DNA from 2 places in the Enterobacter sp. CP102 genome. Region 1 is predicted to be linked to the other one. Evidence: predicted binding sites of a transcription regulator. Region 1 holds the regulator's gene; the other holds the start of a gene.

The links. Region 1 encodes sigma-54, which starts transcription at its own class of promoters, with help from an activator protein. Its sites were predicted from a motif close to GTTGGCACANNTTTCGCTNT; they were not measured.
Region 2: a site for sigma-54 is predicted at 4,044-4,063, ahead of hypA (hydrogenase maturation nickel metallochaperone HypA). Genes of this name have one in related genera too.

The regions. Positions count from the first base shown of each region.
Region 1 covers NZ_CP104014.1:4,195,464-4,210,460, forward strand. Annotated here, with positions in the region: gene murA (UDP-N-acetylglucosamine 1-carboxyvinyltransferase) at 1-274, opposite strand, end outside; gene ibaG (BolA family iron metabolism protein IbaG) at 326-580, opposite strand; gene mlaB (lipid asymmetry maintenance protein MlaB) at 707-1,000, opposite strand; gene mlaC (phospholipid-binding protein MlaC) at 1,000-1,635, opposite strand; gene mlaD (outer membrane lipid asymmetry maintenance protein MlaD) at 1,639-2,205, opposite strand; gene mlaE (lipid asymmetry maintenance ABC transporter permease subunit MlaE) at 2,210-2,992, opposite strand; gene mlaF (phospholipid ABC transporter ATP-binding protein MlaF) at 3,000-3,812, opposite strand; gene N1249_RS19810 (calcium/sodium antiporter) at 4,040-5,017, shown strand; gene kdsD (arabinose-5-phosphate isomerase KdsD) at 5,031-6,017, shown strand; gene kdsC (3-deoxy-manno-octulosonate-8-phosphatase KdsC) at 6,032-6,598, shown strand; gene lptC (LPS export ABC transporter periplasmic protein LptC) at 6,595-7,170, shown strand; gene lptA (lipopolysaccharide ABC transporter substrate-binding protein LptA) at 7,139-7,693, shown strand; gene lptB (LPS export ABC transporter ATP-binding protein) at 7,700-8,425, shown strand; gene rpoN (RNA polymerase factor sigma-54) at 8,473-9,906, shown strand; gene hpf (ribosome hibernation promoting factor) at 9,929-10,216, shown strand; gene ptsN (PTS IIA-like nitrogen regulatory protein PtsN) at 10,299-10,790, shown strand; gene rapZ (RNase adapter RapZ) at 10,836-11,690, shown strand; gene npr (PTS phosphocarrier protein NPr) at 11,687-11,959, shown strand; gene mtgA (monofunctional biosynthetic peptidoglycan transglycosylase) at 11,999-12,724, opposite strand; gene elbB (isoprenoid biosynthesis glyoxalase ElbB) at 12,721-13,374, opposite strand; gene arcB (aerobic respiration two-component sensor histidine kinase ArcB) at 13,606-14,997, opposite strand, start outside.
Region 2 covers NZ_CP104014.1:3,674,189-3,689,185, reverse strand. Annotated here, with positions in the region: gene flhA (formate hydrogenlyase transcriptional activator FlhA) at 1-339, opposite strand, end outside; gene hypE (hydrogenase expression/formation protein HypE) at 406-1,416, opposite strand; gene hypD (hydrogenase formation protein HypD) at 1,413-2,534, opposite strand; gene N1249_RS17325 (HypC/HybG/HupF family hydrogenase formation chaperone) at 2,537-2,809, opposite strand; gene hypB (hydrogenase nickel incorporation protein HypB) at 2,800-3,663, opposite strand; gene hypA (hydrogenase maturation nickel metallochaperone HypA) at 3,666-4,016, opposite strand; gene hycA (formate hydrogenlyase regulator HycA) at 4,227-4,691, shown strand; gene N1249_RS17305 (4Fe-4S dicluster domain-containing protein) at 4,762-5,370, shown strand; gene hycC (formate hydrogenlyase subunit 3) at 5,367-7,193, shown strand; gene N1249_RS17295 (respiratory chain complex I subunit 1 family protein) at 7,195-8,118, shown strand; gene N1249_RS17290 (NADH-quinone oxidoreductase subunit C) at 8,134-9,843, shown strand; gene N1249_RS17285 (formate hydrogenlyase complex iron-sulfur subunit) at 9,853-10,395, shown strand; gene N1249_RS17280 (NADH-quinone oxidoreductase subunit B family protein) at 10,395-11,162, shown strand; gene N1249_RS17275 (formate hydrogenlyase maturation HycH family protein) at 11,159-11,569, shown strand; gene hycI (hydrogenase maturation peptidase HycI) at 11,562-12,017, shown strand; gene N1249_RS17265 (6-phospho-beta-glucosidase) at 12,101-13,525, opposite strand; gene ascF (PTS cellobiose/arbutin/salicin transporter subunit IIBC) at 13,544-14,995, opposite strand.

The DNA.
Region 1 (14,997 bases):
CACGCATGGTTTTTACCAGGTCGTACGGTGCAGAAAAGTTATTCACGTTGCTGGCATCGATCCAGACGGAGCCGTTACGCTCAACTTTAGTGCCCAGCTGGCCGAGCAGCTTCATGGTCGTGTCGATATCTTTCAGCTTCGGTACGTTCTGGATCTCTACCGGCTCTTCTGCGAGCAGCGCTGCAAAGAGGATTGGCAGTGCAGCGTTTTTTGCGCCAGAAATTGTGACTTCGCCCTGGAGGCGCGTCGGCCCCTGCACACGAAATTTATCCATGATTTTGCTCTCTTATAAATTCAACCGTGCTGCGGGCCTGTGGCCCTCAGCTCAAAAACCGTTTAGTTTGCGATCGCGAGCCCACTCTTGTGGGGTGAACGCTTTAATCGACAGGGCGTGGATGCGGTTATCCGCAATGTATTCCATCAGCGGCGCGTACACAGCCTGCTGCTTCTTCACGCGGCTCATTCCGTCGAAGATCTCACCCACAGCAATAACCTGGAAGTGACTGCCATCGCCAGAGACGTGGGCTTCCTGAAGGGAGAGTGCATTCATCAGCACTGCCTGGATTTCATTATTTTCCATGGGTTCTACATCATCTGATAGTGAAAACAAGCCCAACATCTTAGAGCAAAGTGACGTTGTCTTAAACAAGCAAAAAGCCCCAACGATGAAACAGTCGGGGCTTTCAGAATTAACGCTTTGAAAATATTAACGAGGTAATACGTCTTCCGGCAAATTGTAGAGCTGCGCAAGGGTCATCACATTATCGCTGGCACCCGCCAGTACAACCGAGATCCCCTGCTTTTTGCCTGCCGCAACAAGGTGCACTAACAGGGCGACACCTGCCGTATCCACGCGTGAAACGCCGCTCAAATCAATCAGTGTCACGCCTTTCATGGCCTCGTTGCGAGCATCCCATAACGGGTTCAGCAAATCCTGATCAAGCTCGCCAGACAACAACAACGTCTCACCTTCGCGCGACCAGCTCAGTTGCTGTTGCATTACTTTTTCTCGTCCAGGGAAATTTTCTGACGCGAAATGGACTGCAACTGCGCGGTGAGGCCATCAATGCCTTTAGTACGCAGCAGGTCACTCCATTCGTTTTGCTTGGTGGTGATCATGCTCACCCCTTCCGCAATCATGTCATATGCCTGCCAGTTCCCTGTCTGGGAGTTTTTACGCCACTGGAAGTCCAGGCGAACCGGTGGACGACCGTTAGGGTCAATAATGGTCACACGGATTGGCACAATGGTCGCATCGCCCAGAGGCTGTTCAGGTGCGATTTGATAGGTTTGGCCGTGATACATTGCCAGCGCCTGGCCGTAAGCCTGTTTCAGGTACTCACGGAACGCCGCAAAATACGCATCACGCTGCGCAGGCGTCGCATCTTTGTAGTAACGACCCAGCACAAGGGCGCCCGCATATTTAATCTGCACATAAGGCAGCAGCTCCTGATCAACTACATCACGCAGATAATCCGGGTTAGCACGAATTTTAGGTTGTTCGTTTTTAAGACGATCGAAGGTCTTTTTCGCGGCCTCATCCATCTGTTTGTAAGGATTGCTCATATCGGCAGCATGTGCTGCAGTCAGAGGGGCAATCACCAGCATGGCAACCATTAACAGTCGTTTAAACATGAATTACTTCTCCTGAGATGAATTCGTCGCGTCTGGGGCTGGCGCGGCGTCAGTATGGCCTTCACTTTGTGCTGGCGCACCGTCAGTTTTCTTATCGTCACCACCTTTACTGCTGTAAAGGAACTGACCAATCATATCTTCCAGCACCATGGCTGATTTCGTATCCTGAATTACGCTACCGTCTTTAAGGATAGTCGTTCCCAGCTCAGGATCTTCAAAGCCCACGTTAAGCGCCAGATATTGTTCACCCAACAGGCCGGAGGTGCGAATCGACAGCGAACTTGTGTCCGGAAGATGGTTGTAGCGCTCTTCGATATCCATCGCGACACGCGGCAGATAAGTTTTCTCGTCCAGGGTGATATCCGCCACGCGCCCAATAACCACTCCGCCAATACGCACCGGTGAGCGCGCTTTCAGGCCGCCGATATTATCGAAGGTTGCATAGATGCGATATGTCGGTTCGGTGCGGATAGAGGTGATATCCGCCGCTCTCAGACAGATGAACAGCGCAGCCAACAGTGCCAGCAACAGAAACACGCCGACCCAAATTTCATTTTTTCTCGTTTGCATGAACTCAATTCCCAAACATCAGTGCGGTGAGCACAAAATCCAGACCCAGTACGGCCAGCGACGAATGTACGACAGTACGTGTAGTTGCACGGCTAATGCCCGCCGACGTCGGGATGGCATCGTAACCGTTGAACAATGCAATCCAGGTGACCGTAATAGCAAATACCACGCTCTTAATCAGACAGTTAACCAGGTCCATCCGCAGATCGATAGCATCCTGCATGGCAGACCAGAAGAACCCGGCATCAATACCTTTCCAGTGTACGCCAACCAGCGAGCCTCCCCAGATCCCGACCGCAACGAACAGGATAGTGAGCAGCGGCAGTGAAATCACGCCCGCCCAAAAACGTGGGGAAATCACACGACGCAGAGGATCGACCGCCATCATCTCCATACTGGATAACTGCTCGGTGGCGCGCATCAGGCCAATTTCAGCGGTTAACGCTGACCCGGCACGTCCGGCAAACAGCAGCGCGGCAACAACCGGGCCGAGTTCGCGCAGCAGCGAGAGCGCCACCAGCATCCCGAGGCTGGTCTCTGCGCTGTAGGTAGTGAGTACAAGATAGCCCTGCAACCCCAGAACCATGCCGATAAACAGACCAGAAACGATGATAATGACCATCGACAAAACGCCGACATTATAGAGCTGTCGCACCAGCAAAGGCGCGTGCTTACGGAATTCCGGTTTGCCAACCAGCGCATTGAATAACATCAATCCGGCACGCCCGAACGTCCTGATGGTTTTTACGCCACGGTGTCCCAGAGCGGCCAACGCATTTAACAGCATGAGTGGCTTAACTCCCTATTCCCAATAAATCGTCACGATAGTCGCCCGATGGATAGCGGAACGGCACCGGGCCGTCTGCAATACCGTCCAGGAACTGCCGTACTCGCGGATCGCAATTATCCTGTAGTGCCTGAGCACCACCGTGCGCGACGATCCTTTTGTCTGCCACAATATAGGCGTAATCAGCGATACTCAGCACTTCCGGCACATCGTGAGAAACCACGATACAGGTGACGCCGAGCGCACTGTTCAGTTCAGAGATTAACTTCACCAGAACGCCCATGGTGATAGGGTCCTGCCCGACAAAGGGTTCATCGAACATGATTAAATCGGGTTCTAACGCAATGGCTCGCGCCAGTGCGGCACGGCGCGCCATACCACCAGAGAGCTCTGACGGCATCAATTTGGCAGCCCCACGAAGGCCAACGGCCTCGAGTTTCATCATGACCGTACTTTTCAGTAATTCATACGGCAGGTGGGTGTGCTCGCGCAGCGGGTAGGCCACGTTATCAAAGACATTCATATCAGTGAATAATGCCCCTGACTGAAAGAGCATACTCATGCGCTTGCGGACAGTATACAAGCGCGAACGCGACATCTCAGGGACGTTCTCGCCGTCAAAGAGGATTTCGCCGCTATCCGGCGGGATTTGCCCACCGATAAGACGCAACAGGGTCGTTTTACCGATTCCCGACGGCCCCATAATGGCGGTGATTTTGCCACGGGGCACAGTCAGTGAAATATCATCAAATATTAATCGGTTGCCGCGAGAAAAGCTGACACCACGGACATCGACTAAATTCGCCAAATTGGGGCTCATTTATGTTTCCTTTCTTACCCTGATTCACATTAAGCATGACGCTTAAATCAGCCCTAAACTCAACATTTTTACAGAATAATAGCCGTTGAGGTTAGCGAAAGCTGGCATTTGTTTTACTTTTCCGGCGCATAAAGTCAAAATTAGGAATTCGTTACGTCTTAGACTGTATGCAGCACCAAAATTCACGCGCAGTGGACCGGCGAGTATACCTGAAGAAAGGACTTTTGATGCTTTTAGCAACAGCACTGTTAATAATTGGTTTACTTTTGGTGGTCTACAGTGCTGACCGTTTGGTATTCGCTGCATCAATATTGTGCCGGCTGATTGGCGTGCCGCCTATCATCATCGGGATGACGGTCGTCAGCGTCGGGACGTCTCTTCCTGAAATTATCGTTTCTGTCTCGGCATCGCTTCATGGCCAGGTCGATCTCGCTATCGGCACGGCCATAGGTTCCAACATCGTCAATATCCTGCTGATTCTTGGTCTGGCTGCACTGTTGCACCCATTTCGCGTGCATTCTGATGTTCTGCGCCGTGAATTGCCGCTAATGTTAATCGTAAGCCTGTTGGCGGGCTGTGTGCTCTATGATGGCGTGCTGAGCTATAGCGACGGCATTTTCTTACTGGCGCTGGCGGTAATTTGGCTGCTGTTTATCGTTAAAATCGCCCGTCAGGCAGAAAAACAGGGCAATGATAGCCTCACGCGTGAGCAGGTGGCAGAGCTGCCGCGGGAAGGAACGTTACCGGTCGCGCTGCTTTGGCTTGGCGTGGCGCTCATTATTATGCCAATGGCTACCCGCATGGTAGTGGATAATGCCACCGTGCTGGCAAACGCCTTCGCCATGAGCGAATTAACCATCGGCCTGACCGTGATTGCTATCGGTACCAGCCTGCCGGAACTGGCAACCGCCATTGCAGGCGCGCGTAAGGGTGAGGATGATATCGCGATTGGCAATATCATCGGCTCGAACATTTTCAATATCGCGATCGTGACCGGCTTGCCGGCATTGATATCGCCAGGGCCGTTTAATCCGCTGGCATTTTCGCGCGATTACGGTGTGATGTTGCTGGTCAGCGTTATTTTCGCCCTGCTCTGCTGGCGGCGAAAACGCCAGATTGGCAAAGGCGCAGGCGCGCTGCTGACAGGTGGATTTATCGTATGGATGGCGATGCTGTACTGGCTTTCGCCTCTTCTCTCTGGGTAAACGGAAACGCATTATGTCGCAAATAGAATTGCAGCCGGGTTTTGACTTTCAGAAAGCAGGCAAAGAAGTTCTGGAGATTGAACGTGAAGGTCTGGCGCAGTTAGATCAGTACATTAATCAGGATTTTAGTCTGGCATGTGAGAAGATGTTCTACTGTGCCGGCAAAGTCGTGGTTATGGGGATGGGCAAGTCTGGCCATATCGGGCGCAAAATGGCCGCCACGTTCGCCAGCACCGGGACCTCTTCATTCTTTGTTCACCCTGGGGAAGCGGCACATGGCGACCTGGGCATGGTCACTCCGCAGGATGTGGTCATTGCGCTGTCGAATTCTGGTGAATCTAACGAGATCCTGGCGCTGATCCCGGTGTTGAAACGGCTGCACGTCCCACTGATTTGCATGACCAGCCGCCCGGAAAGCAGCATGGCACGCGCCGCGGATATTCACCTGTGCGTCAAAGTGCCAAAAGAAGCGTGCCCGTTAGGTCTTGCCCCGACGTCCAGCACCACTGCTGCGCTGGTCATGGGCGATGCGCTTGCGGTGGCATTACTCGAAGCCCGTGGTTTTACGCCTGAAGATTTCGCACTTTCTCATCCTGGCGGTGCGCTGGGACGCAAGCTGCTGCTTCGGGTAAACGATATTATGCATACGGGCGATGAGATCCCGCACGTAAGCAAAGCCGCGTCACTGCGCGATGCATTACTGGAAATTACCCGCAAAAATCTTGGCATGACGGTCGTTTGCGACGATCTGATGAAAATTCAGGGGATCTTCACTGACGGTGATTTACGCCGCGTGTTCGATATGGGCGTGGATGTTCGCACGTTAGGCATCGCCGATGTCATGACGCCAGGCGGGATCCGCGTTCGTCCTGGCACCCTGGCAGTGGATGTGCTGAACCTGATGCAGTCCCGCCACATAACCTCAGTGATGGTTGCCGATGGCGACCAACTGCTGGGTGTGGTACATATGCATGATCTTCTACGCGCTGGCGTAGTGTAATGAAGGATAAGACAATGAGTAATGCGGGTGCATCCCTTGCAACCTGTTATGGTCCGGTGAGTACAGCCATGATGGCGAAGGCGGAAAACATCCGTCTACTGATCCTGGATGTAGATGGCGTACTCTCCGATGGCCTGATTTACATGGGCAATAATGGCGAAGAGCTAAAAGCATTCAATGTTCGCGACGGTTACGGCATTCGCTGCGCGCTCACATCCGGCATCGAAGTTGCTATCATCACCGGGCGAAAAGCTAAACTTGTAGAAGACCGCTGCGAAACGTTGGGCATTACCCATCTGTATCAGGGGCAATCCGACAAGATGTTGGCATTCAACGATTTGCTTGCGAAACTGTCCATCGCGCCTGAACATGTTGCCTATGTGGGCGACGATCTGATCGACTGGCCGGTGATGGCCGAAGTGGGTCTGAGCATCGCGGTAGCCGATGCCCATCCGCTGTTGATACCGCGTGCTGACTATGTCACCCACATCAACGGCGGTCGCGGTGCCGTACGTGAAGTCTGCGATCTGCTTCTGCTGGCGCAGGGCAAGCTTGAAGAGGCCAAAGGGCAATCAATATGAGTAAAACCAGACGTTGGGTTATCATTCTGCTAACGCTTGTCGCACTGGTACTGATTGGCGTCAACCTCGCTGACCGTGACGATACCCAAACGGAAGTGATCAACACCAGCGATCCAACATACAAAAGCGATCACAGTGATACGGTGGTTTACAGCCCGGAAGGTGCGCTGAACTATCGCCTGATTGCAAAGCATGTTGAGTATTTTTCAGATGATGGTATCTCGTGGTTTACCCAACCGGTAATGACCACATTTGATACCGATAAAGTGCCAACGTGGTCGATCAAGTCTGACAGAGCAAAATTAACAAATGACCGTATGCTTTATCTGTATGGTCATGTTGAGGTCAACGCCCTGACCGCTGACTCTCAACTGCGTAAAATTACAACAGATAATGCCCAGATTAACCTGGTGACCCAGGATGTGACTTCGCAGGATCTGGTTACACTGTATGGCACAACATTTAATTCCAGCGGTCTGAGAATGCGCGGGAACTTACGCAGCAAAAACGCCGAGCTGATTGAAAAGGTTAGATCCTCTTATGAAATTCAAAACAAACAAACTCAGCCTTAAAGCCATTATCGCCAGCGCACTGCTGGCAGCCAGTCTTCCCGCACTTGCTGTGACTGGCGATACCGAACAGCCGATTCATATTGAATCTGACACCCAGTCTCTCGATATGCAGGGTAATGTCGTCACCTTTACCGGCAACGTCGTCATGACTCAGGGCACCATCAAAATTAACGCCGACAAAGTGGTCGTCACCCGTCCAGGTGGTGAGCAGGGCAAAGAAATTATTGATGGCTACGGCAGCCCGGCAACCTTCTACCAGATGCAGGACAACGGTAAACCGGTTAAAGGCCACGCCACCCATATGCACTATGAACTGGCGAAGGATCTTGTCATCCTGACTGGTAACGCCTACCTGGAGCAGCTGGACAGCAATATCACCGGCGACCAGATCACCTATCTGGTGAAAGAGCAGAAAATGCAAGCTTCCAGCGAGAAAGGCAAACGCGTTACTACCGTGCTTGTTCCTTCACAGCTGCAAGATAAAGGCAAAGGCCAGGCCCCGGCACAGAAGAAGAGTAACTAATTCGTTATGGCAACATTAACTGCAAAAAATCTCGCTAAGGCCTATAAGGGCCGCCGCGTCGTGGAAGATGTCAGTCTGACCGTCAACTCCGGCGAAATTGTTGGCCTTTTAGGCCCTAACGGTGCGGGTAAAACCACCACCTTCTACATGGTGGTAGGTATTGTACCGCGTGATGCAGGCAACATTGTCATTGATGATGAAGATATCAGCCTGCTGCCGCTGCACGCCCGTGCACGCCGTGGTATCGGCTATCTTCCTCAGGAAGCGTCCATTTTCCGTCGTTTAAGCGTCTTCGATAACCTGATGGCCGTGTTGCAGATCCGCGACGATCTGTCGAGCGAGCAGCGTCAGGATCGTGCTAACGAACTGATGGAAGAGTTCCATATTGAACACCTGCGCGATAGCTTAGGTCAGGCGCTGTCAGGCGGTGAACGTCGTCGTGTCGAGATTGCGCGCGCGCTGGCTGCAAACCCGAAATTCATCCTGCTGGATGAACCCTTCGCGGGCGTTGACCCTATTTCCGTCATCGATATCAAACGTATTATTGAACATCTGCGTGACAGCGGGCTTGGCGTACTGATCACTGACCACAACGTCCGTGAAACGCTGGCCGTGTGTGAACGCGCCTATATTGTGAGCCAGGGCCATCTGATCGCCCACGGTACGCCGCAGCAGATCCTCGAAGATGAGCATGTTAAGCGCGTGTACCTTGGGGAAGACTTCAGACTCTGATAGGGTAGAGGTAACGTAACGCCGAACCGGAGAAAAATGCTCTGAACATGAAGCAAGGTTTGCAATTAAGGCTCAGCCAACAACTGGCGATGACGCCACAGCTACAACAAGCTATCCGCCTGTTGCAGCTGTCCACGTTAGAACTACAGCAGGAACTCCAGCAAGCACTGGACAGTAACCCGTTGCTGGAGCAAACCGATCTTCATGACGAGGTAGACACTCAGCAAACGCAAGACACCGAAACGCTCGATACCGTTGATGCTCTCGAACAAAAAGAGATGCCGGACGAGCTGCCTCTGGATGCCAGCTGGGATGAAATCTACACCGCAGGAACCCCATCCGGGACGCGTGCAGACTACCAGGATGATGAGCTACCGGTCTATCAGGGTGAAACCACCCAGTCGCTTCAGGATTACCTGATGTGGCAGGTGGAGTTAACCCCCTTCTCTGACACCGATCGTGCAATTGCGACGTCCATTGTCGATGCCGTTGATGACACCGGATATTTGACCGTTTCTCTGGACGATATTCTTGAGAGCATCGGCGATGATGAGATCGAACTCGAGGAAATTGAAGCGGTTCTGAAGCGTATTCAGCGCTTCGACCCGGTTGGCGTGGCCGCGAAAGATCTGCGCGACTGCCTGCTGATCCAGCTTTCTCAGTTCGCCAAAGAGACCCCGTGGATTGAAGAAGCCCGGTTAATCATCAGCGATCATCTGGATCTGCTGGCGAACCATGACTTCCGCACCCTGATGCGCGTCACCCGCCTTAAAGAAGAGGTGTTGAAAGAAGCCGTCAACCTGATCCAGTCGCTCGACCCTCGCCCTGGCCAATCCATCCAGACCAGCGAACCCGAATATGTAATCCCGGATGTGCTGGTCAGAAAGCATAACGGCCGCTGGGTTGTCGAACTGAATTCCGACAGCATTCCTCGCCTGCAAATCAATCAGCAGTACGCCTCCATGTGCACCAGCGCACGCAACGACTCCGACAACCAGTACATTCGTAGCAATCTTCAGGAAGCGCGATGGCTGATCAAGAGTCTGGAGAGCAGAAATGATACGCTGCTCCGTGTAAGCCGCTGTATTGTCGAGCAGCAGCAGGCGTTCTTTGATCAGGGCGAAGAGTATATGAAACCGATGGTGCTGGCAGATATCGCCCAGGCCGTCGAAATGCATGAATCAACCATTTCCCGCGTGACCACGCAGAAGTATCTGCACAGTCCACGCGGTATTTTTGAGCTTAAGTATTTCTTCTCCAGCCACGTGAATACCGAAGGCGGCGGCGAAGCCTCGTCGACGGCCATTCGCGCACTGGTGAAGAAGTTGATCGCCGCGGAGAATCCCGCGAAGCCACTGAGTGACAGTAAGTTAACCACCATGCTGTCCGATCAGGGTATCATGGTGGCACGCCGTACTGTTGCAAAGTATCGAGAGTCTTTATCCATTCCGCCGTCTAACCAGCGTAAACAACTGGTCTGACACAACCGATAAGGAAGACACTATGCAGCTCAACATCACAGGACACAACGTCGAAATTACTGAGGCTTTACGCGATTTTGTGAACGCTAAGTTCGCGAAACTTGAGCAGTATTTCGAAAGGATCAACCAGGTCTATATTGTGTTGAAAGTGGAGAAAGTGACTCATATCTCGGATGCAACCCTGCACGTGAACGGGGGTGAACTCCATGCCAGTGCGGAAGGGCAAGACATGTATGCTGCTATCGACGGCTTGATTGACAAGCTTGCACGACAGCTCAATAAACATAAAGATAAACTGAAACAACACTAATTGTCCGGGCAGTTAACGGGTGCAGGAAGGCCTGTTGTGAAACACAACAGGCCATTTGTACAGTTAGCGCTTAGGTGAAATTATGATGAACAACGATTCCGCTCTTCAACTGAGCAATGTCCTTAACCAGGAATGTACCCGCAGTGGCGTTCACTGCCAGAGCAAAAAACGTGCGCTGGAAATCATCAGTGAACTGGCCGCAAAACAGCTGGGCCTGCCGTCTCAGGTGGTGTTCGAAGCTATTCTGACCCGCGAAAAAATGGGCAGTACTGGCATTGGCAACGGCATTGCTATCCCGCATGGCAAGCTGGAAGAAGACACCCTGCGTGCCGTTGGTGTTTTTGTGCAGCTCGAAACGCCGATCGCCTTCGACGCCATCGATAATCAGCCAGTCGATCTCCTCTTCGCGCTGCTGGTTCCTGCTGACCAGACCAAAACCCATCTGCATACGCTTTCGCTGGTCGCCAAACGTCTGGCCGATAAAACCATTTGCCGTCGACTGCGCTCAGCCCAAAGTGATGAAGAGTTATATCAAATTATCACTGAAGCAGAAGGCAATCAGGATGATGCATAACCGGGAGATGGCCTTCACATCTGTTGTCCTGAGGAGAAACGGAACATGGTGCTGATGATCGTCAGCGGTCGTTCAGGGTCGGGGAAATCCGTCGCCCTCCGCGCGCTTGAAGATATGGGCTTTTACTGTGTCGATAACCTGCCGGTTGTGCTGCTGCCCGACCTGGCCCGGACGCTCGCGGACCGACAAACGTCTGCTGCCGTCAGTATCGACGTCCGTAACATGCCAGAATCACCGGAAGTCTTTGAACAGGCGATGAGCAACCTGCCTGACTCGTTTTCACCTCAGCTATTGTTCCTTGATGCTGACCGTAACACGCTGATCCGTCGTTACAGCGATACCCGCCGTTTGCATCCGCTCTCCAGCAAGAATCTCTCTCTGGAAAGCGCCATCGACGAAGAGAGCGACCTGCTGGAGCCGCTGCGCTCCCGTGCCGACCTGATTGTCGACACCTCTGAAATGTCCGTTCACGAGCTGGCCGAAATGCTGCGTACCCGTCTGCTGGGTAAACGCGAGCGCGAACTGACCATGGTGTTCGAATCCTTCGGCTTTAAGCACGGCATTCCTATCGATGCGGATTATGTTTTCGACGTGCGCTTCCTGCCTAACCCCCACTGGGATCCAAAACTGCGTCCAATGACCGGTCTTGATAAACCCGTGGCGGCGTTCCTCGACAGGCACACAGAAGTTCACAATTTTATCTACCAGACGCGCAGCTACCTTGAGCTATGGTTACCTATGCTGGAAACAAACAATCGCAGCTACCTGACGGTGGCGATTGGCTGTACCGGTGGTAAACATCGTTCGGTGTACATTGCCGAACAGCTGGCCGACTACTTCCGCTCACGCGGGAAGAACGTTCAGTCCCGTCATCGCACGCTGGAAAAACGTAAAACATGACCGTAAAACAAACTGTTGAAATCACGAATAAGCTGGGTATGCACGCCCGCCCGGCGATGAAACTGTTTGAACTGATGCAGGGTTTTGATGCGGAGGTTCTGCTGCGTAACGATGAAGGTACAGAGGCTGAAGCCAATAGCGTCATCGCGCTACTGATGCTGGATTCTGCCAAAGGCAGACAAATTGAAGTTGAGGCTACAGGCCCACAGGAAGAAGAAGCTCTGGCGGCGGTGATTGCGCTGTTCAACGCAGGGTTCGACGAAGATTAAGATCTGCTAGTCAGGCGGGTGGCGCTGTGCTTACCCGCCCTACATCAGCTTATTACGCTGCATAAATCCTTCCCCACCTAACTGACGCATCTGGCGTATGATCCACGCCTGACGGCTTCGCACGTACCCTGATGGGGCGTTGGCCTTAAAGCGGATGGGATTAGGCAAGACGGCGGCCAGGAGTGCCGCTTCGGACATACTCAGTCGGCTGGCCGGTTTATGGAAATAACGTTGCGCGGCGGCTTCGACACCAAATACCCCATCGCCAAACTCAGCGATATTCAGATAGACGGTCAGAATACGTTTTTTGCTCCAGACCGTTTCCATGCCCAGCGTCAGACCCGCCTCAAGACCTTTTCGCAGCCAGCTGCGACCATCCCATAAAAACAGGTTTTTTGCCGTCTGCTGAGAAAGCGTGGATGCACCCCGGACACGATCTTCATGTCTCTCGTTATGCGCCAGCGCTTTCTGGATTGCCGCCACGTCAAACCCCCAGTGATCCGGGAATTTCTGATCTTCTGCGGCAATCACCGCCAGCCCCATAAACGGAGAGATCTGATCCATGCTCACCCAGTCAGAGTGCGCAACGTAGCCGAAATCACCGGATAACCAGGCGCTAAGCTGGCGCTCAACCATCACGGCAGAAAAAGGGACAGGCATGATGCTAAACAGGGCGATACCACCACCCCAGAAAACAGCCAGGACGATGACAATACGCAACAGGATCCGTTTGGCCCACGCGCCAGCCTTAAATTTTCGGATCATTCAGTCAGAACCAACACTCTGTCCACCAGCTTCTCAATACCGGCAGCTGCCTCAGCGATGTTTTGCGCCAGCATATAGGCAGGTGTTGTGACAATCTTATTGTCCTCATCCACCACGATGTCATCGACCGGGCAAGGCACATGTTCGCCCCCCATATCTTCAATCACTTCTGCGGTATCGATATCTGTCCCGATGGTCAGGCGCGGCGGGAAATCGAAAATTTTTGGCAGCATGGCAGGGGCAATACAGATAAAGCCCAGCGGCTTGCCGGCAGAATGCATCGCCTGGGCCAGCACGCTAAGATCCCTGTCGACCAGGCATCCACTTCCCTGGGCTGCAAAGGTGCTTAAATTTTTGGCCGCGCCAAAGCCCCCCGGAACAATGAGTGCGTCAAGTTCTGCGGCATTTGCCTGCGCCAGGGGATAAATATCACCCCGCGCAATTCGGGCCGCTTCAATCAGCACGTTACGGGTTTCCGGCATGGCTTCGCCAGTCAGATGATTTATCACATCCACCTGATTTTTATCCGGGGCGAAGCAGATAATCTCAGCGCCACGTCTGGCTAATGCCAGCAGCGTTATTACCGATTCATGTATCTCAGAACCGTCGTAAACACCGCACCCACTCAGCACGACACCAATCTTTTTCATCATGACGTTCCTTCTTTGCAAATCGCTGAAGCATATTAATAATTCTGATTAAAACGCTATGCTTCACACATTTCACTGATTCATGTAACAAAGTATTTAAGATTTGCTATCTTATCTGCGTGCGGCCTAAATTTTCGGGCGGCGTCCATGCGAAAACAACACAAAAAATCAGGCGCAGCCAAGATTTCCCTGGTGTTGGCGCAGTATTCGCGCACCCCGGTTAAGCCGGGGTCATTTTTTTCTGGCGTCCACCCAGGCTTTCAGCACCGCCACATCGTTCTGCCACTCTTGTTTCATCTCTTCAACCCATTCACCCACGTTATCTTCCCATGCAGGTAAATCCGGGGATTGAATCTGTTGACCGAGCTGTTGCAGATGACGCAAACCAACCGAACCGGCAGCACCCTTAATTTTATGGCCCTCTTCAACGATCCCTTTTTGATCGCGCGCGGTCAGGTTCGATTCCAGCACACTTAAATATCCCGGCATCATTTTTTCAAACACGGCCAGACCGTCGGTGATCAGTTTCGGACCAACCAAATCGATGTATTGCTCAAGCATGGCAGTATCCAGAATCGCTTGTGTCTTCGCGCTATCAACAGACGTCATGGTGCTCTCCTCTTCATCACAGGTATCCCAGAACTTCTTAATCATGGCGGTTAATGCAGGAACCGCCAGCGGCTTGCTGAGCACATCGTCCATACCGGCATCGAGATACTCTTTTTTGTCCTTCAGCACGTTCGCCGTCAATGCCACCAGCGGCGGCAGCTCATCGGCGGCGTATTTACGCGTCAGCTCACGGGAGATATCCAGCCCGGTCATGTCCGGAAGCTGAATATCCAGCAGCACCAGGTCGTACTCGCCTGGCGTGAACATATCCAGCGCCGCCTGGCCGGTCATCGCCACATCCACGCTGTTACCCAATTTTTCCAGTACCGAGCGCGCCACAATCACGTTCAGCTCAATGTCTTCCACCAGCAGGACATGCAGTGCAGGCAGCGGCATTTCGTCGTTATCGAAGGTGTCTTCAACCTCTTCTGCGACCGCTGGGGCATGAACCGTCAGCGTAAAGACAGAGCCTTTGCCCGGCTGGCTGGCGACGGTAATATCCCCGCCCATGCTTCTGGCCAGACGCTTGGAGACGGCCAGGCCAATCCCGGTGCCCGTTGCCGGTTTACCGCCGTGACTGTCTTTCACCTGGTAATACATCGCGAAGATTTTATCCTGCTCTTCCTGCGGGATGCCGATACCGGAATCCTCAACTTCGAAGTGCAGCATATCCCCTTCGTCATAGCGGATACGCACAGCCACCCGACCCTTCTGGGTAAATTTCACCGCGTTGCTGATCAGGTTCCACAGGATCTGGCGCAGGCGCGTGCCGTCGGTGGTCACTTTATGCGGCAGCGGCAACGTTGGCTCCATCACAAAGCTCAGTCCCTTTTGCTGAGCCTGCAACCCGGACAGGTTTTCCAGGTCGGCCAGGAAGCTGGTGAAATCCACCGGCTGGTTATCAAGCTGAACTTTACGACGCTCCATCTTATCCATGTCGATAATATCGTTGAAGATATTACCCAGCGTCACCGCTGAGACATGGATCGTTTTCAGGTATTTTTCCTGCTCGCC
Region 2 (14,997 bases), 520 kb from region 1:
CAGGTTGCTCTCTGCAAGCATCGGCCAGGCCTGGCGAAACTCGTCGAAGCTGCAATGCAGGGCTTCAGGGCGGGAGAGGATCCGCCGCACCGGGCCATGAGCCAGGATCGTTTCATCTTCGTACTGAAAGGGTTTGCCGTTGTCGTGCGCGGAAAAATAGCTCGCGCGATGACTCCCGCTATGCCAGAGCACAATGGCAGCGCTGTCCGCCAGTGCCGACTGCCTGACCAGCCGCGTCAGGGCGTCGCTCAGCGAGCCGAGGTCCGGCTGCTGTAAAAGAGTGCGCGTAATGTCGAACAGGCCCTGCTGTCCAAGATCGCTCATCGGTGTATACGGCATCATTGCTTTCCAATTGAAACTGGCAAAAAAAGGGAAAATCCTGTGCTGCCCGCTGTTGGCGCGGTTCTAGCAAATTCGGGGTAAAGGTTCGGCGTGCGGCAGATCCAGCGTACGTTTAACGCCGTAAAGCCCGGTCAGGCGCACCCCTTTGCGCTCAACCACTTCACCGATAATCGCGGCTTCTTTCCCTGAGGGATGATCACGTAGCTGTGCCAGTACCGCTTCGGCGGCATGGCGTTCCACGCCGATAACCAGCTTGCCTTCATTGGCAAAGTTTAGCGGGTCCAGCCCAAGCAGTTCACAAAGCCCGCGTACTGCGGGTTTGACTGGTAGTCCGCGCTCGGTCAGTTCAATACCGCATCCGCTGCTTGCCGCGAACTCATGCACCACCGCATTAACGCCGCCGCGCGTGGCATCGCGCAGGGCTTTTACGCCCTGACATGAACGCAGGGTCTGAATAAGCGGGGTCAGCACGGCACAGTCGCTACGCAATTCGCCATCCAGCCCCAGACCTTCGCGCAGGTTGAGTATAGTCGCGCCGTGGCAGCCCAGCGTTCCGCTGACCAGCAACACGTCACCCGGGGTCAATTGCCCCGCACCCCAGTGAATATCGGCAGGAATTGCCCCCATTCCGGCGGTGTTGATGAACAGTTTGTCAGCCGCACCGCGCTGGACTACTTTGGTGTCCCCGGTCACGATGGCGATCCCTGCTTCCTGCGCAGTGGATGCCATGCTGGCGACAACGGCCTTCAGGGTGTCCATTGGCAGCCCTTCTTCAAGGATAAAGCCGCAGGAGAGAAAGCGCGGAATGGCGCCGCTGACCGCCACATCGTTTGCAGTACCGCAGACGGCCAGCTTGCCGATATCACCGCCAGGGAAGAACAGCGGATCAATAACGTAGCTGTCGGTAGAAAACGCCAGCCTGTCGCCCTGAGCGGTGAGGGTAGAGAGAGCAATGCGCGCCTGGTCTTCCTGCTCGGCCAGCCAGGGATTGTTAAAGGCGTCCATAAACAGCTGATTAATCAGCTGCTGCATGGCTTGTCCGCCGCTACCGTGCGCCATTTCTACCCTGTTCATACTTCACACTCCTGATTGCGATACTGATACCACGCAGCGCACGCGCCTTCTGATGAAACCATCAGTGCGCCAAATGCAGTTTGCGGGTTACAGGTGTTGCCAAATAACGGGCATTGATGTGGTTTGCATTTACCGGTGAGTACGTCGCCACAGCGGGCGCGGGGATCGTCGCAAACCTGTTGCGGTTGCGGGTGGAAATGGGCTTCGGCGTCGAACGCACGGTATGCAGACGTCAGGCGCACACCCGATTCGGCAATCAATCCCAGGCCGCGCCACTCGCTGTCACCTTCCACACTGAAAACCTCAGCAATGGCTTTTTGGGCAAGCACATTCCCGGCATCCGGGACCACGCGGCGATACTGATTTTCCACCGTACTCAGGGCTGCTATTTTCTGCTCAACCAGCATGGTCACGCCTTGCAGTAGATCAAGAGGTTCGAAACCAGCGACCACTAAAGGACGATCAAAGTCGCTGGCGATGAACCCGTAAGCCTCTGTACCGATGACCATGCTGACGTGCCCTGGCGCCAGAAACGCATCAATGCCGTTGCCCGGCTCTTCCAGCAGGCTGCGCAGGGTCGGGATAAGCGTAATGTGTTGGCAAAAAAAGAAAAAATTGCTGATGTTGCGCGCTTTGGCCTGCTGTAAGGTGATGGCCGTTGCAGGCATGGTGGTTTCAAAGCCCAGGCCGAAAAAGACGACTTTTTGCGTGGGATTGTCGGCGGCAAGCGTTAAGGCATCCATCGGGGAATAGACGATACGCACGTCCGCTCCCCGCGCTCTGGCCTGGAGTAACGAGCCATTTTTCCCCGGCACGCGCATGGCGTCGCCGAAGGTACAGAAAATAACGTCAGGCTGGCTGGCAATCTCGATACAGCTGTCGATGCGCCCCATTGGCAGTACGCACACCGGGCAGCCCGGGCCGTGAATAAACTCGATGTTGTCCGGCAACAGCTGGTCGAGGCCAAATTTAAAGATGGCGTGGGTATGCCCGCCGCACACCTCCATGATGCGCAGCGGTTTTTCAGCGGTGTAGCGCAGATGTTTTGCCCGCATTTTCAGGTGTTCAATAAGCTGCATCACCTGTTCGGGCGCGCGATATTCATCAACATAGCGCATGGTTATCGCTCCTCGCCATACAGCAGCGCCCCGACATCAGGCTCCACATCAAACATGTTTTGCAGGGCATCCAGCGTATCGCGCGCTTCTGCTTCGTTAATCACGCTCATGGCAAAGCCAACGTGTACCAGCACCCACTGGCCGGTGCGGGGCACACCGTTTTCATCCACACTGCCAACCAGCGTCAGATCGACATCGCGCAGCACGCCGCACACGTCTACTTTGGCCTGATTGCCGTCAATCGCGTGGATTTGCCCCGGGACGCCTATGCACATCGTTCGCTCTCCAGCCAGTTCAGCCAGTTATCCATACCTTGCCCGCCAGTGGCGGAAACCAGCAGGATTTCAATATCCGGGTTCACTTCACGGGCATACGCCAGACATTTATCGACGTCGAAATTCAGGTACGGCAGCAGGTCGACTTTGTTAAGGAGCATCACCGATGCGGCAGCAAACATGTGCGGGTATTTCAGCGGTTTGTCTTCCCCTTCGGTTACCGACAGCACGGCCACTTTATGCCGTTCACCCAGATCAAAGCTCGCCGGGCAGACCAGGTTACCCACGTTCTCAATAAACAGAATGCCGTTATCCGCCAGCGGCAGACGCGGCGCGGCATCGGCTATCATCTGCGCATCAAGATGGCAGCCCTTGCCGGTGTTCACCTGAATGGCCGGCGTGCCGGTTTCACGGATCCGCGCGGCATCGTTAACCGTCTGCTGATCGCCTTCAATAACTGCGCAAGAGACGCGTCCGTTCAGGCGTTTAAGCGTTTCGGTGAGCAGGGTCGTTTTGCCAGAGCCCGGGCTGGAGACCAGGTTTAGCACCAGCAGCTTGCGGGCGGCAAAACGGGCGCGATTACGCGCAGCCAGCTGGTTATTTTTATCAAGCACGTTGATTTCGACGTCCAGCATCTGCCGCTGGCTGATGCCTGGCGCGTGCGTGCCGGCTTCGCCGTGGCCGTAATGCAGGTCGCCGTCAGCAGATTGTGTTGGCGTAAAGGCCAGGCCGGTAAAGGCTCCTGATGGACGGGGAGCAGGAGAGAAGGGCGCGGAGCGAAACGCAGAGTGAGGACGATGCTCATCCCCTTCTATATAAAGGTTGCCTTCGGCGCAACCGCAGGTACTACACATAATTATTCCCTCTCGATTTCGAGGCGCTGGATCTGCATTCCGTCATCGGCCACGATGCGTAGCCCGGTGCTCTGACACTGCGGGCAGCTTCGTACTTTCGACGACAGCAGCGTGACGTACTGCTGGCACTGTTCGCACCAGCATTCCGCCTGCTGTTCTTCAATATGAAGCTGGCAGCCTTCCGCCAGCGTGTCGCGGCACACCAGCTCAAAGCAAAAGGTGAGGGCGCTGGTTTCGACGCAGGAAAACGCGCCGAGTTTCAGCCAGACACCGGTCACGCGTTTTGCGTGGTGTTGTGCCGCCTGTTGTTCGATTAACTCCAGAGCCCGTTGGCAGAGGGTGATTTCGTGCATGACGCCTCCTCAGTGAATTGCGCCTTTAATGCAATAACGATGCCATCTTGATTTTTGTTAAGGCGTGACGATGTCAACGCTGTCGAAATGACACGTCGACACTGCCATTTTAATAGTGTGTTCTGTATTTAAATCATTAAAAATCAATGCATTAAAAACTGGCATGGAATCTGCTTAGTAGCCGCAATCTCCATTAACCGGATATCTGACATGACTATTTGGGAAATCAGCGAAAAAGCGGATTACATCGCGCAGCGGCATCAGCAGTTACAGGAGCAGTGGCATCTTTACTGCAATTCTCTGGTTCAGGGGATCACCCTGTCGAAAGCCCGGCTACACCATGCCATGAGCTGCGCGGCACAGGGCGATATGCGCTTTGTGTTGTTCGGACACTTCACGATTTACGTCACCCTGGCAGACAGCTTCAACAGCCACACCATCGAGTATTACGTCGAGACAAAAGACGGGGATAAACAACGCATTGCGCAGGCGCAGCTGATGGCTGATGGCATGGTTGATGGTCACGTCAGCAACCGCGATCGTCAGCAGGTGCTGGAACATTACCTGGAAAAAATCGCGCCGGTCTACAACGGCCTGTACAGCGCGGTTGAGCACGATTTACCGGTCAACCTGCAACAGCTGATGAACGGAAATTCATCGGCAAACGTTGCCTGAGTATTGCGTGTCGAGAAGTGTCGATAAGACAGATTTTCGTCAAAAATGACCATCACCAGAGGATTACCCGGTGAACCGTTTTGTAATTGCCGACTCGACGGTCTGTATCGGCTGTCGAACCTGTGAAGCGGCGTGTTCGGAAACACATCGCCTGCACGGGTTGCAGTCAATGCCGCGCCTGCGCGTCATGCGAAATGAAAAAGAGTCTGCGCCGCAGCTCTGCCACCACTGTGAGGATGCCCCGTGCGCGGGTGTCTGCCCTGTTAATGCCATCACCCGTGTTGATGGCGCGGTACAGCTCAATGAAAGCCTGTGCGTAAGCTGCAAGCTGTGCGGTATTGCCTGCCCGTTTGGCGCGATTGAGTTTTCCGGCAGCCGCCCGCTGCATATTCCGGCGAATGCCAATACCCCGAAAGCGCCGCCAGCGCCACCGGCTCCGGCACGCGTCAGTACGCTGCTGGACTGGGTTCCCGGCGTGCGCGCCGTCGCGGTGAAGTGCGATCTGTGCAGCTTTGATGAACAAGGCCCGGCCTGTGTGCGCACCTGCCCGACCAAAGCGCTCATTCTGGTCAACATTCGCGATATTGCCCGTACAAGTAAGCGCAAGCGTGAGCTGACGATCAACACCGATTTTGGCGATCTTTCGCTGCTTCAGGAATACAACGAGGGGGCGAAATGAACGCAGTGACGATGATTAACAGCGCTGTGGCCTGGTTTGCCGCAGCTGCCGTTCTGGCGCTGATTTTTTCGTTCCATAAAACCCTGAGCGGCTGGATTGCCGGGATTGGCGGGGCGACAGGCAGCCTGATGACGCTGGCCGCGGGTGGGGTAGTTCTGCTCGGCGGGCAATCTGCTGAAGCCATCATTCCGCTGGTACATCACGCAGTTCAGGTCACCCCGCTGAATGCCATCTGGCTGGTGACCTTTGGCCTGTGCGGGCTGTTTATCAGCCTGTTTAATATTGACTGGCACCGCCATCACAGCACCAAAGCAAACGGGTTGCTGGTGAATGTGCTGATGGCGGCGGCGGTCTGCACCGTGACGGCCAGCAACCTGGGCGCGCTGGTGGTGATGGCCGAAATCATGGCCCTGTGCGGCGTGTTCCTGACCGGGTGCAGTGCTTCCGGCAAGCTGTGGTTTGCGCTGGGGCGACTCGGCACGCTATTGCTGGCATTGACCTGCTGGCTGGTGTGGCAGCGCTACGGCACCCTGGATTTTGCCCTGCTGAACGAGCGGGCGCAGCAGTTGCCGTTTGGCGCTGACATCTGGTTGTCGGGCGTGGTGGGCTTTGGCCTGCTGGCCGGGATCATCCCGTTGCACGGCTGGGTGCCGCAGGCCCATGCCAATGCCCCGGCTCCGGCGGCGGCACTGTTCTCCACCGTGGTGATGAAGGTTGGGCTGTTCGGCATTCTTACCCTGTCGCTGGCGGGCGGGCAACCGCCGCTGTGGTGGGGCGTGGTATTGCTACTGGCGGGTATGGTGACCGCATTTGTCGGAGGGCTGTACGCGCTGATGGAACACAACATTCAGCGTCTGCTGGCGTATCACACCCTGGAGAATATCGGCATTATTCTGCTCGGTCTTGGCGCGGGCGTAACGGGACTGGCGCTTAACCAGCCTGCACTGATTGCCGCCGGGTTTATCGGTGGTCTGTATCATCTCGTCAACCATAGCCTGTTTAAAAGCACACTGTTCCTCGGCGCGGGTAGCGTCTGGTTCCGTACCGGCCATCGCGATATCGAAAAACTGGGCGGCATCGGTAAAAAGATGCCGGTTATCTCCCTTGCCATGCTGGTGGGGTTGATGGCGATGGCCGCGCTGCCGCCGCTGAACGGCTTTGCCGGTGAGTGGGTGATTTATCAGTCCTTCTTCGCACTCGGCCAGAGTGATGCGTTTATTGCGCGTCTGCTCGGCCCGCTGCTGGCGATGGGGCTTGCTATCACCGGCGCGCTGGCGGCGATGTGTATGGCGAAAGTCTATGGCGTGACCTTCCTCGGCGCACCGCGCACGAAAGAGGCGGAACAGGCCTGCTGCACGCCGGTGCTGATGGCGGCAAGCGTGGTCGCTCTGGCGCTGTGCTGCGTTATCGGCGGTGTCGCTGCGCCGTGGCTGCTGCCGCTACTGGGTAGCGCGATACCGCTGCCGCTCACGACGGCGCACACCACTGTTTCTCAGCCGATGATTGCGCTGTTGCTGATTGCCGCGCCGCTACTGCCATTCATTCTGATGCTGTTCTTCAAACGCGACCGTCTCTCTTCCCGCTCGCGCGGTGCGGCGTGGGCCTGCGGTTATGAACACGAGCAATCCATGGTGATCACCGCCCACGGCTTTGCCATGCCGGTGAAAGAGAACTTTGCTGCCGTGCTGAAGCTGCGTCACTGGCTGAATCCGGTGGCGTGGATCCCTGGCTGGCAGAGTGCTGCCGTGCCTGCGCTGTTCCGCCGTCTGGCGGTTATCGAGCTGGCGGTGCTGGTGGTGATTGTGATTTCACGAGGAGCCTGACATGAGTCTGTTACTGGCATTACTTCAGGCGCTGGTGTTATTCGCCATTGCGCCACTGCTTTCCGGGGTGAGCCGTGTGCTGCGCGCCCGGATGCATAACCGTCGCGGGCCGGGTGTCCTCCAGGAGTACCGCGACCTGTTCAAATTGCTCACCCGCCAGAGCGTTGCGCCCGATGCGGCAGGCTGGGTGTTTCGCCTGACGCCGTTTGTGATGGTAGGCGTCATGCTGACCATCGCCACTGCGCTGCCGGTGGTGACCGTTGGCTCTCCGCTGCCGGTACTGGGCGATTTGATCACCCTTATCTATCTGTTTGCCATCGCGCGGTTCTTCTTTGCCATTGCTGGCCTGGACACCGGTAGCCCGTTTACCGGCATTGGCGCCAGCCGCGAGGCGATGCTGGGCGTGCTGGTTGAGCCGATCCTGCTGCTGGGGCTGTGGGTTGCCGCGCAGGTTGCGGGTTCAACTCATATCAGTTTTATCACCGACACCGTCTACCACTGGCCTGTTGCACGTTCCATTCCGCTGATCCTGGCGCTGTGCGCCTGCGCGTTCGCCACCTTTATTGAGATGGGCAAACTGCCGTTTGACCTCGCAGAAGCAGAGCAGGAATTGCAGGAAGGGCCACTGACCGAGTACAGCGGCTACGGCTTTGCGGTGCTGAAGTGGGGCATCAGCCTCAAACAGCTGGTAGTGCTGCAAATGTTTGTCGGCGTTTTCTTCCCGTGGGGACAGATGACGCACTTTACCGCTGGCGGCCTGGTGCTGGCAGTGGTTGTGGCCGTCCTCAAGCTGCTTATCGGCGTGCTGGTGATTGCGCTGTTTGAGAACAGCATGGCGCGTCTGCGTTTTGTGGCGACGTCCCGGATCACCTGGGCCGGTTTTGGTTTTGCATTTTTAGCATTCGTCTCCTTGCTGGTGGCGTGATTAAAGAGAATTTTTATGTCTGAAGAGAAAAAAGGTCAGCAGTATCTCGCCGCATTGCATCAGGCGTTTCCCGGCGTGGTGCTGGAAGAGTCCTGGCAGACCAAAGACCAGATCACCCTCACCGTGAAGGTGAACTACCTGCCAGAGGTGGTGGAGTTCCTGTATTACCAGCAGGGCGGCTGGCTCTCCGTGCTGTTCGGCAACGACGAACGTCAGCTGTGCGGGAACTATGCGGTTTATTACGTGATGTCGATGGAGCAGTTCGAGAAGTGCTGGGTAACCGTGCGCGTCGAAGTGGACCCGAACAAACCGGAGTATCCGTCGGTTACGCCGCGCGTGCCTGCCGCCGTCTGGGGCGAGCGTGAAGTGCGCGACATGTACGGCCTGGTGCCTGTCGGTCTGCCGGATGAACGCCGTCTGGTGCTGCCGGACGACTGGCCGGACGAACTCTATCCGCTGCGTAAAGACAGCATGGATTATCGTCAGCGCCCGGCACCGACCACCGACAGCGAAACTTACGAATTCATCAACGAGCTGGGCAGTAAAAAGAACAACGTGGTGCCAATTGGCCCGCTGCACGTCACCTCTGATGAGCCGGGGCATTTCCGTTTGTTCGTTGACGGCGAGAACATTATCGACGCCGACTACCGCCTGTTCTACGTTCATCGCGGCATGGAAAAGCTGGCAGAAACCCGCATGGGTTACAACGAAGTGACCTTCCTCTCCGATCGCGTGTGCGGTATTTGTGGCTTTGCCCACAGCACCGCCTACACCACCTCGGTGGAAAACAGCATGGGCATCGTGGTGCCGGAGCGCGCACAGATGATCCGCGCCATTCTGCTGGAAGTGGAACGCCTGCACTCGCACCTGCTGAACCTCGGCCTGGCCTGCCACTTTGTCGGCTTCGACTCCGGGTTTATGCAGTTCTTCCGCGTGCGTGAAGCTTCAATGAAGATGGCGGAGATCCTTACCGGGGCGCGTAAAACCTACGGCCTAAACCTGATCGGCGGGATCCGCCGCGACCTGCTGAAAGACGACATGATCCAGACCCGCCTGCTTGCGCAGCAGATGCGCCGCGATGTGCAGGATCTGGTGGATATGCTGCTCAGCACGCCAAACATCGAGCAGCGCACCGTCGGTATTGGCCGCCTGGATCCTGAGATTGCCCGCGACTTCAGCAACGTCGGCCCGATGGTACGCGCCAGCGGCCACGCCCGTGACACCCGCGCGGATCACCCGTTTGTGGGCTACGGTCTGTTGCCGATGACGGTACACAGCGAACAGGGCTGCGACGTGATTTCTCGCCTGAAGGTGCGTATCAACGAAGTATTCACCGCGCTGAATATGATCGACTTCGGCCTGGATAACCTGCCTGGCGGCCCGCTGATGGTGGAAGGTTTCACCTATATTCCAAACCGCTTTGCCCTTGGTTTTGCCGAAGCGCCGCGCGGTGACGACATCCACTGGAGCATGACCGGCGACAACCAGAAGCTCTATCGCTGGCGCTGCCGTGCGGCAACCTACGCCAACTGGCCAACCCTGCGCTATATGCTGCGCGGCAACACCGTGTCTGATGCGCCGCTGATCATCGGCAGCCTCGACCCGTGCTACTCCTGCACAGACCGCATGACCGTCGTGGACGTGCGCAAGAAGAAAAGCCAGGTGGTGCCGTACAAAGAGCTTGAGCGCTACAGCATCGAGCGTAAGAACTCGCCGCTGAAATAAGGACTCGTGATGTTTACCTTTATCAAAAAAGTCATCAAAACCGGCACCCAGACCAGCAGCTATCCGCTGGAGCCGATGCCGGTGGATAAAAACTTTCGCGGTAAGCCAGAGCACAATCCGCAGCAGTGCATCGGCTGTGCCGCCTGCGTGAATGCCTGCCCGTCCAACGCCCTGACGGTGGAGACGGACCTGAAAACCGGCGAGCTGGCCTGGCAGTTTAACCTCGGGCGCTGCATTTTTTGTGGCCGCTGCGAAGAGGTGTGCCCGACGGTGGCTATCCGTCTTTCTCAGGAATACGAGCTGGCGGTATGGAAGAAAGAGGATTTCCTGCAACAGTCGCGTTTCGCGCTGTGTAACTGCCGCGTCTGCAACCGCCCGTTTGCCGTGCAAAAAGAGATCGACTACGCCATTGCGCTGTTAAAACACAACGGTGACGCCCGCGCAGAGCACCACCGGGAAAGCTTTGAAACCTGCCCGGAATGCAAACGTCAGAAATGCCTGCTGCCGTCTGACCGCATCGATTTAACCCGTCATATGAGAGAGGCCAGCTGATGGAAAACTTACTCGGCCCACGCGACGATAACGGCATTCCGGTGCCGATGACGGTGGACGAATCCATCGCCAGCATGAAGACGTCGCTGCTGAAAAAAATCAAACGCTCGGCCTACGTCTACCGCGTGGACTGCGGCGGCTGTAACGGCTGCGAAATTGAAATTTTCGCCACGCTGTCGCCGCTGTTTGATGCCGAACGCTTCGGCATCAAAGTGGTGCCGTCCCCGCGTCATGCCGACATTTTGCTGTTTACCGGGGCGGTAACCCGCGCCATGCGATCGCCTGCGCTGCGTGCCTGGCAGTCAGCGCCGGATCCGAAAATCTGTATTTCTTACGGCGCGTGCGGTAACAGCGGCGGTATCTTCCATGACCTTTACTGCGTGTGGGGGGGCACTGACAAAATTGTCCCGGTGGACGTTTATATTCCGGGCTGTCCGCCAACACCTGCCGCAACGCTGTACGGATTTGCGATGGCACTCGGCCTGCTGGAGCAGAAGATCCACGCCCGCGCACCGGGTGAACTAGACAGCCAGCCTGCCACCATTCTGCACCCGGATATGGTGCAGCCATTGCGCGTGAAGGTCGACCGCATGGCGCGCAAACTGGCGGGCTATCGCTATGGCCGCCAGATTGCGGATGATTATCTGCGTCTGCTCAGTCAGGGCGATCATCAGGTCGCGCGCTGGCTGGAGGCGGAAAACGATCCGCGTCTGAATGAGATTGTCGCAAACCTGAATCAGGTGGTGGATGAGGCGCGTATCCGATGAGTGAAACGGTGGTATTCAGTCAGCTGAGCCGTAAGTTTATTGATGAGAACGATGCCACGCCGGATGCGGCGCAGCAGGTGGTCTATTACAGCCTGGCGATTGGTCACCACCTGGGGGTGATCGACTGCCTGGAGGCGGCGTTAAGCTGCCCGTGGTCAGCGTATCTGGCGTGGATTGCCACGCTGGAAGAGGGCAGCACGGCGCGGCGCAAGATGGAAGGTGTCCCGAAATACGGCGAGATTGTTATCGACGCTAACCATATTGCGATGCTTGCTAATGCGTTCGACGCGGCCATAAGCCGACAAACCCCCGAGCAGCAGGCGTGGAGCAAAACCCTGCTCGGGATGCTGCATGATATTCATCAGGAGAGCGCCATCTACCTGATGGTGAGGAGATTACGTGACTGACGTTTTACTGTGTGTTGGCAACAGCATGATGGGCGATGATGGCGCAGGCCCGCTGCTGGCAGAAATGTGCGCGGCCACTCCCCAGGGCAACTGGGTGGTTATCGACGGTGGCAGTGCGCCGGAAAATGACGTAGTGGCGATCCGTGAATTGCATCCGGACAGACTGTTGATTGTCGATGCTACCGATATGGGGCTAAACCCCGGCGAGATGCGCCTTATCGACCCCGACGATATCGCAGAGATGTTTATGATGACGACCCACAACATGCCGCTCAATTACCTGGTCGATCAGATTAAGGACGACGTGGGCGAAGTGCTGTTTTTGGGGATTCAGCCGGATATCGTGGGCTTTTATTACCCGATGACACCGCCGGTAAAAGAGGCGGTGGACGTGGTTTATTCCCGGCTGGGTGCGTGGGTTGGGGATGGGGGATTTGCCAGGCTCTGAACCGGTGCCCGGTGGCGCTAAGCTTACCGGGCCTACGGATTTGTAGGCCGGGTAAGGTGAAGCCGCCACCCGGCAAAAACAGGTTACGCCAGATCCGTCCCGTTACTCGCAATCACCTTCTTATACCACCAGAACGATTTCTTGCGCTTTCTGTCCAGCGTGCCGCTCCCGGCATCATCGCGATCAACGTACACAAACCCGTAGCGCTTGCTCATTTCACCCGTAGAGGCCGCCACCAGATCAATGCAGCCCCAGGTGGTGTAACCCATCAGCGGCACGCCGTCTTCAATGGCATCGCCCATCGCGCGGATATGCTCGCGCAGGTAGCTGATGCGGTAGTCGTCGTTAATCTCGCCGTTTGCCTCAATCACATCCTTCGCACCGAGGCCGTTCTCCACCAGGAACAGCGGTTTCTGGTAACGGTCGTACATCATGTTCATGGTGATGCGCAGACCCAGCGGGTCGATACCCCAGCCCCATTCGCTCACCTCGATGTGCGGGTTACGCAGAGATTTCACGATGTTCGCCGCATTGGTGTTTTGTGCATTCATATCCGCCGAGGCACAGCGGGAGGCGTAATAGCTGAACGACACAAAATCGACGGTGTTTTTCAGCAGGTCGTCGTCGCCAGGCTCTTTCACAATCACCACCCCTTTTTCGCGGAACACGCGGGCAGAGTAAGCCGGGTAGCTGCCACGTGCCTGCACGTCGATAAAGAACAGGTTCTCGCGGTCTTTCTCCAGCGCCATCCACACGTCTTCCGGCTTGCAGGAGTACGGGTAGAAATTGCCGCCTGCCAGCATACAGCCGACCTGGTTTTCCGGGTTCACCTCGTGGGCGATTTTGGTCGCCAGCGCGCTTGCCACCAGCTCGTGATGCGCGGCCTGATATTTCACCTGATCTTCGTTTTCGCCTTCTTCGAACACCAGCCCCGCACCCGAGAACGGGCTGTGCAGCATGATGTTGATTTCGTTGAAGGTCAGCCAGTATTTCACCAGCCCGTTAAATTCTTCAAAGCAGGTGCGGGCGTAGCGGGCGAACAGATCGACCATCTTGCGGTTACGCCAGGAGCCGTACTCCGTTACCAGATGCATGGGCACGTCGAAGTGGCACAGCGTCACCAGCGGTTCGATATTGTACTTTTTACACTCTTCAAACACCGCGCGGTAAAAGGCAATGCCCTCTTTGTTCGGCAGCGGCTCATCGCCATTCGGATAGAGGCGGCTCCAGGCAATGGAGGTGCGGAACACCCTGAAGCCCATTTCCGCCATCAGGGCGATGTCTTCTTTATAGCGATGGTAAAAATCAATCGCCTCGTGGCTTGGGTAAAACTCGTCGTCACGTAACGAAAAACGCTTTTCCTTACCGAGCTTCACCGCCAGGCGATTCGCGCCGTGGGGGATCATATCGACTGTTGTCAGCCCTTTACCGCCTTCACGGTAAGCACCTTCACTCTGGTTGGCGGCCAGTGCGCCGCCCCATAAAAATCCTTGTGGAAAAACAGACATTTTTACCTCGCTATAAAATTATGCTTGTGCTGCTTTGGCCTGAACCGGTGCGGTTTGCAGGGCGCGCGCTTTTTCTGCTTCGTCCTCAACCGGAATGTCTTCAAAGCCGAGTATTAACGTCAGGACAAACGACAGCACCACGGCCAGCGCCATGACGCCAAATACCCAGACGATGGTCATTGGATTCGCCGGGTCGAAGAACTGGACGCTGGTAAACAGCCCAGGTGCGGCCATCGAATGGCTGGCAAGACCGGCAATCCCGGCCACCGCGCCGCAGATAAAGCCGCTGATAAGACTCGCAATCAACGGACGTTTCAGGCGGACCGCCACGCCGTAGAGAGCCGGTTCAGAGATACCTGCCATGATGGCAGAGGCCGCCGCCGCCAGCGCCGTCTGACGCAGTTCCGGGTTTTTGGTTTTCCACGCCACCGCCAGCGACGATCCGCCGAGCGACAGGTTGGCGCCAATTTCCGACGGCATTACCATCCCTTCTTTGCCCGTTTCGGCAATGGTCTGAATGATAGTCGGCGTAAACACGCGGTGCATCCCGGTCATCACCAGCAGTGGCCAGAGCGCACCCATAATCGCCACGGACAGCCAGCCGAGATAGCCGTGAATGGTGTAGACCAGCGCAGAGATAGCGCTGCCGATCCAGATCCCCAGCGGCCCAATCAGCACGATGGCAAGCGGAGCGGCAATCAGCACGATCAGCATCGGTTTGAGGAAGTTTTTGGTGACGGCAGGGGTAATACGGTCAACCCAGCGTTCGATATACGACAGGCACCAGGTCATCACCAGCGCCGGGATCACGGTGTAGGTGTATTTCACCGCAGTGACCGGGATAAACGCGAACTCGACGTGTTCACCCTGTGCCGCTTTCGCCATCAGCTCGATAAAGCTCGGGTGGACCAGTACGCCCGCAATGGCAATCGCCAGCGACATGTTGGTTTTGAATTTCACCGCCGCAGAGGCCGCCACCATCAGCGGCAGGAAGAAGAACGCCCCGTCGCCGATCACGGTCAGAATGGTGAGCGTGGGCGCACCTTTCGGCAGCACCCCGGTCATCTCAAGGATCATCGCCAGCAGTTTGACCATCGAGCCGCCGATGATCGCCGGGATCAGTGGGGACATGGTGCCGATCAGCGCATCGAGGATCCCCGCGCCAATACGGCGGAAGGTGAGCTTTTGCGGGCCTTCGGGCACGGCAGGTTGCAGCTCCGTCGGCAGCAGGCTTACGACTTCACGGTAGGCCTGGGAGACGGTGTTGCCAATGATCACCTGGCACTGGTTATCGTTACGCACCACGCCAAGTACGCCGCTGATGCTTTTCAGGCGAGCGGCGTCGGTGAGGGCTTCCTCTTTCAGGACAAAACGCAGACGCGTCATGCAGTGGGTGACGGCGACGATGTTGTCTTTGCCGCCAAGCGCGCTGACAACATCATTCGCCAGCGCGGCATAATTTTTGGCCATCG